Regions from separate parts of the Micromonospora cathayae genome, predicted to be linked through region 2. Evidence: predicted binding sites of a transcription regulator. Region 2 holds the regulator's gene; the other holds the start of a gene.
What was found. The regulator HrcA, encoded in region 2, represses chaperone genes, less so after heat shock. The targets are predictions, from matches to a motif close to GGTTNGCACNCTCNNNNNGAGNGTGCNAACC.

Region 1 (3,408 bases), 610 kb from region 2:
GGCCGTGCTGGTGACCGTGCCCGTGCGAGTGACCGTGACCACCGGCGGCGGCCGGCTCGGCCTTCTCCGGCTTCTCCACCACCAGGCTCTCGGTGGTGAGGAGCAGGCCGGCGATCGAAGCGGCGTTGGTGACCGCGTTACGGGTCACCTTCACCGGGTCGAGGATGCCGGACTTGGTCAGGTCGACGTACTCGCCGGTGGCGGCGTCGAGACCGTGGCCCCACTCCTTGCCGATGACCTTCTGCACGACGACGTAGCCGTCGTGGCCGGCGTTCTGGGCGATCCAGCGCAGCGGCTCGACCAGCGCCTTACGCACGATCGAGACACCGACCTTCTCGTCCCCGGTGAAGCCGAGGTCGTCGTCGAGCGCCGGCAGGATCTGGGCCAGGGCGGCACCGCCGCCGGGGACCGTACCCTCCTCGACCGCGGCCTTGGTCGCGGCGATGGCGTCCTCGATGCGGTGCTTGCGCTCCTTCATCTCGACCTCGGTCGCCGCGCCCACCTGGATGACCGCGACGCCGCCGGAGAGCTTCGCCAGCCGCTCGGCCAGCTTCTCCCGGTCCCACTCGGAGTCGGAGGCCTCGATCTCCTTGCGGATCTGCGCGACCCGGTCGGCGACCTCGGTGTCCCGGCCACCACCGTCGACGATGGTGGTGTTCTCCTTGTCGACGACCACCCGGCGGGCGGTGCCGAGCACGTCCAGCCCGATCTGGTCGAGCTTGTAGCCCAGCTCCGGCGCGACCAGCTCGGCGCCGGTCTGGATCGCCATGTCCTGGAGCATCGCCTTGCGCCGGTCACCGAAGCCGGGGGCCTTGACCGCGCAGACCTTCAGGGTCTTGCGGAGCGCGTTGACCACCAGCGTCGACAGCGCCTGACCCTCGACGTCCTCGGCGATGATCAGCAGCGGCTTGCTGTCGGCGAGGACCTTCTCCAGCAGCGGCAGCAGCTCCTCGATCGCGGAGATCTTCTGCGTGGTGATCAGGATGTACGGGTTCTCCAGCACCGCTTCCTGGGACTCCAGGTCGGTGACGAAGTTCGGCGAGATGAAGCCCTTGTCGAACTGGAGGCCCTCGGTCACCGCCAGCTCGGTGTGCAGGGTGGAGCCTTCCTCGACGGTGATGACACCGTCGCGGCCGACCTTCTCCATCGCCTCGGCGATCAGCTCACCGATGGTGGCGTCCTGCGCCGAGATGGTGGCCACGTGGGCGATCGACTTCTTGTCGTCCACCTCGACGGCCCGCTCCAGCAGCGCCTCGGAGACCTTGGCGGCGGCGGCGTCGACGCCCCGCTTCAGACCGGCCGGGTTGGCCCCGGCGGTCACGTTGCGCAGGCCCTCGCGGACCATGGCCTGGGCGAGCACGGTGGCGGTGGTGGTCCCGTCGCCGGCGACGTCGTTGGTCTTCGTCGCCACCTCCTTGACCAGCTGCGCGCCGAGGTTCTCGTAGGGGTTGGTGAGCTCGATCTCCTTGGCGATGGTGACCCCATCGTTGGTGATCGTCGGCGCACCGAATTTCTTGTCCAGGACGACGTTGCGCCCGCGCGGGCCGAGAGTGACCTTGACCGCGTCCGCGAGGGCGTTGACACCGTGCTCGAGCAGGTGCCGGGCATCGTCCGAGAAGCTCAGGATCTTCGCCATGGATTATCCCTTCAAGCGTTGCTGCCCCGGCCCGGCGAGCCGGACCGGGGCAGCAGCACTGATCGGTTGCTTACTTCTCGATGACCGCGAGGACGTCGCGGGCGGAGAGCACCAGGTACTCCTCGCCGGCGTACTTGACCTCGGTGCCGCCGTACTTCGAGTAGATGACGGTGTCGCCGACGGCGACGTCAACCGGGATCCGGTTGCCCTTGTCGTCGATCCGGCCCGGGCCGACAGCGAGGACGGTGCCCTCCTGCGGCTTCTCCTTGGCGGTGTCGGGGATCACGATGCCCGACGCCGTGGTGGTCTCAGCCTCGTTCGCCTGGACCAGGATCCGGTCCTCGAGCGGCTTGATCGCAACCTTGGTCGCGGTAGTCACGGGCATACCCTCCTGGGGTACTGGTTTCGTTACCGGCCGGCACTGCCGACCAGCGTCAATCTGCCACATGCCACCGGGCGGGGCCGTCGTCGCGGGTGCCGGTCCGCCTGGCGTTTGAACCTCCGGGCGAGACCCGGGGGCTGGCACCCTCCATGGGAGAGTGCTAATCGCAGATTATGCCGCCGCTAGCACTCCGTCAAGGAGAGTGCCAACGAAGTCGGCCCGCGTCGCGCCGGACGAGCCCGGGGTCACCTCTGGACAATTACAGTTAAGAATCTTAATAATTAGCCATCCGTCGATCCGACGGCCCTCGAACCGGGAGGTCCGGATGCGTCGCCCTGCCCGAACACTGCTCCTGGCCCTGGTCACGGTCGGGGCCACCGTCACCGCCACCACCCTGGCCCTGACCACCCCGGCACAGGCCGCCGGCCCGACCGCCACCCTCGTGAAGACCGCCGACTGGGGTACCGGATGGGAGGGCCGCTACACCGTCACCAACGGCGGTCCGGCCACCATCACCGGCTGGCAGGTCGCGTTCAGCCTGCCGACCGGCACCACGCTCGGCTCCTACTGGGACGCCACGGTGAGCAGCGTCGGCCAGCGGCACACCTTCACCAACCGCTCGTGGAACGGCACCGTCGCCCCCGGCGCCTCGGTGTCGTTCGGCTTCCTGGTCACCGGCTCCGGTTCCCCCACCGACTGCACGGTCAACGGCGCGCCCTGCGGCGGCGGCACCCCCACCGCACCGCCACCCACCACCGCACCGCCGACGACCGCACCGCCCACCACCGCACCGCCGACGACCGCCCCACCCACCACACCGCCGCCCACCACACCGCCGGCCGGGGGGCTGCCCCGGCACGCGCTGATCGGCTACCTGCACGCCAGCTTCGCCAACGGCTCGGGCTACCTGCGGATGGCCGACGTGCCGGCCGACTGGGACATCGTCAACCTGGCCTTCGGCGAACCCACCACCGTCACCTCGGGCGACATCCGGTTCCAGCTCTGCCCGCCGACCGAGTGCCCCGGCGTGGAGACCGAGGCCGAGTTCGTCGCGGCCATCCGCGCCAAGCAGGCACAGGGCAAGAAGGTGCTGCTCTCCATCGGTGGGCAGAACGGCCAGGTCCAGCTCACCACGACCGCCGCCCGGGACACCTTCGTCCGGTCGGTGGCCGCCATCATCGACCGGTACGGCCTGAACGGGCTCGACATCGACTTCGAGGGACACTCGCTCTACCTGGACGCCGGGGACACCGACTTCCGCAACCCGACCACACCGGTGATCGTCAACCTGATCTCCGCGATCCGCACCCTCAAGCAGCGGTACGGAGCGAACTTCGTGCTCACCATGGCGCCGGAGACGTTCTTCGTCCAGCTCGGCTACCAGTTCTAC
Region 2 (3,408 bases):
TGGCCGCCTCCCGGGCGGTCGCGGCCCACTTCTCCCGGGCCCGTACGCCCCGCTCGCCGCGCCACTGCGACACCGAACGGGACGCCGCCCAGGGCACGATCTCGTCCACGCCGACCTCGGTCATCGCCTGCACGGCCAGCTCGCCCCGGTCGCCCTTGGCGATGCCCTGCACCACCACCAGCCGGGGCACGGACGCGTCGACGTACCCCCGGGAGGTGATCCTGACGTCCAGGGTGCCCCGGCCGACGGCGGTGACCACGGCGGCGGCGGTGCCGCCCCGGCCGTCACCGAGCAGCAGTTCCTCGCCGACCCGTAGCCGCTGCACGGTGGCCGCGTGGTGGCCCTCCGGGCCGTCCAGGGTGAGCGTGTCGGCGGTGGGCAGCGCCTCGACCAGGAACAGCGGCGCCGACACTCAGGCGTGCCCGTTGAACGCGTCGCGCATCCGGGAGAAGAAGCCGCCCTGCTTGCTCAGCTCGGCGACCTCCTCACCGCGGGTCTTGGCGAACTCGCGCAGCATCCGCTCCTGCTCGGCGTCGAGCTTGGTCGGGGTCCGCACGTCCAGGTGGACGTAGAGGTCGCCCCGGCCGGTGCCGCGCAGGTGCGGTACGCCCCGGGCGCGCAGCCGCAGCGTGCTGCCCGGCTGGGTGCCCGGTTTGACGTCGACGGGCTCCTCGCTGTCCAGCGTCTTGATGGTCAGCCGGGTGCCGAGCGCCGCCGCCGTCATCGGCACGGTGACCCGGCAGTGCAGGTCGTCGCCCTTGCGGGAGTACACGTCGTGCGGGCGCTCGTGGATCTCGACGTACAGGTCGCCGGCGGTGCCGCCACCGGGGCCCACCTCGCCCTGCTGGGCCAGCCGGATCCGCATGCCGTCCTCCACCCCGGCGGGGATCTTGACGGTGAGCGAGCGGCGGGTACGCACCCGGCCGTCCCCGGCACAGGTCGGGCAGGGGTGCGGGATGGTGGTGCCGTACCCCTGGCAGACCGTGCACGGCCGGGCCGAGACGACCTGGCCGAGGAAGGTGCGCTGCACCGACTGCACCTCGCCCCGCCCGCCGCACGCCTCGCAGGTGGCGAGGTGGGTGCCGGCGGCGGTGCCGGCCCCGGAGCAGGTGGTGCAGAGCACGGCGGTGTCGACGGTGATCGGCGCTTCGACGCCGAACGCGGTCTCGTGCAGGTCCAGTTCCAGCCGGAGGATCGCGTCGGCTCCCGGTCGGGTACGCGGACGTGGCCCGCGCGACCCGGCGGCCCCGCCGAAGAAGGCGTCCATGATGTCCTGGAAGCCGACGAACGGCCCGGCCCCGCCGGGGCCGCCCGCGCCGGCCCCGCCGCCGCCCGGGGCGAGCGGGTCCCCACCCAGGTCGACGATCTGCCGCTTCCGGTCGTCCGAGAGGACCTCGTACGCGGCGTTGATGTCCTTGAACTTCTCCTGGGCCTCCGGGTCCGGATTCACGTCCGGGTGGAACTGCCGCGCCAACTTGCGGTAGGCGCGCTTGATCTCGTCGTCGGAGGCGTCCCGGCTGACACCGAGAATGCCGTAGTAGTCCCTGGCCACTGCGTTCCGTGTCCTCATGTTCGTCTCGCGTTGCGCCGGTCGTCGGCCGGGTCGGCCGTCGGCCCCTGACTGGTCAGTTCTGGGCCAGCAGCTCGCCCACGTAGCGTGCCACGGCGCGTACCGTGGCGATGGTGCCGGGGTAGTCCATCCGGGTCGGCCCGAGCACGCCCAGCCCACCGACGATGGTGGCACCCGGACCGTAGCCCGTGCTCACCACCGAGGCACCCCGAAGGTTGTCGATCTCGTTCTCGTCGCCGATGCGGATCCGCGTCGCGCTCGGCTCGACCTCGCCGATCAGCTTGAGCAGGACCACCTCCTCCTCGAGCGCCTCCAGGATCGGCCGCAGCGAACCCTGGAAGTCCAGCAGGCCGCCCCGGGTGAGGTTGGCCGTGCCGGCCAGCGCGATCCGCTCCTCGTGCCGCTCGACCAGCGTCTCCAGCAGCACCGTGGAGAGCGTGGTCATCGCCGGCCGCAAGCCGGGCCGGATCTCCTCGACCAGCGCCTGTACCAGCGGCGGGGTGTCCGAGAGCCGGGTGCCGACGAGCTTCTCGTTGACCAGCCGACGCAGGTCGGTGACGTCCTCGACGGGGACCGGGGCGGGCAGTTCGACCAGCCGCTGCTCGACCCGGCCGGTGTCGGCGATCATGACCAGCATCAACCGGGTGGTGGAGATCGGCACCAGCTCCAGGTGCCGCACCGAGGAGCGGGCCAGCGACGGGTACTGCACCACCGCGACCTGGCGGGTGAGCTGCGCGAGCAGCCGGACCGTACGGTGCACGACGTCGTCCAGGTCGACCGCGCCGACCAGGAAGCGCTCGATGGCCCGCCGCTCGGCCGGGCTGAGTGGCTTGACCCGGGAGAGCCGGTCGACGAAGAGCCGGTAGCCCCGGTCGGTGGGCACCCGGCCGGCGCTGGTGTGCGGCTGGCGGATGTAGCCCTCCTCCTCCAGCACGGCCATGTCGTTGCGGACGGTGGCCGGGGACACGCCGAGCTGGTGCCGCTCGACCAGCGCCTTGCTGCCGACCGGCTCCTGGGTCGCGACGTAGTCCTCGACGATCGCGCGCAGCACGGCGAGCTTGCGGTCGTCGAGACCCACTCTCCCCACCTCCCACGCGTGCCGGTCCACGCCCGGTCCGGCTCCGCCACGCACGGCGGACCTGACCTGGACCGTGGCCCTGGCACTCGACTGTAGCGAGTGCCAGTCTACGTCGGTGCCCCCCGGGAACGCGATGATCGGTGTCGACCTGTGCCGCGCACCGCGCCGCCGTGGTGGCCGATCGGCCGGTGGACCCGACCGGTGTCCCGCTGGTACGACTTGCCGGATGCCCCTACCGTGACCTGCATGACTGAACCGCCTCGCCCGCCCGGAGCGGGCGACTCCGGCGGCTACCCGCCGGAGCCGACCGTCCCGCTCGCGCCCGGGTCCCCGTCGACGCCCGCGGAACCCACCGCACCACTGTCCGGCGCGCCAGGGGCGTCCGGGTATCCCCCGCCCGGCGGCTCCCCGCCGTCCGACGGCTGGCCGGCGCCCTCCTACGAGCCGCCCACCCGGCCCCACGAGGCCCCGTCCTACGAGCCGCCGACGCAGAGCTACGGCGCGCCGGGCCAGGAACCGCCGACCCAGAACTACGGCGCGCCGAGCTACGAGCCGCCGACCCAGAACTACGGGGCACCCTCCTACGAGCCGCCGACCCAGAGCTACGGGGCACCCTCCTACGAGCCGCCCGCCCCGGGCTACGGCACGGAACCGCCCGCGCCGGGGTACGGCGTGCCGGCCGACCACCCGACGTCCGGTGGGCACTTCGCCGCCGGGCAGCCGCCCACCGGCGACCCGGGCTACCCGCCGCCGGGCACCG

Region 1: groES (co-chaperone GroES) is a predicted target of HrcA. The motif match lies at 2,154-2,184, and genes of this name have one in related genera.

Annotation. Positions count from the first base shown of each region.
Region 1 covers NZ_CP118615.1:452,804-456,211, forward strand. Annotated here, with positions in the region: gene groL (chaperonin GroEL) at 1-1,636, opposite strand, end outside; gene groES (co-chaperone GroES) at 1,707-2,021, opposite strand; gene PVK37_RS02060 (chitinase) at 2,344-3,408, shown strand, end outside.
Region 2 covers NZ_CP118615.1:7,040,752-7,044,159, forward strand. Annotated here, with positions in the region: gene PVK37_RS30935 (16S rRNA (uracil(1498)-N(3))-methyltransferase) at 1-412, opposite strand, end outside; gene dnaJ (molecular chaperone DnaJ) at 413-1,552, opposite strand; gene hrcA (heat-inducible transcriptional repressor HrcA) at 1,626-2,648, opposite strand; gene PVK37_RS30950 (DUF4870 domain-containing protein) at 2,895-3,408, shown strand, end outside.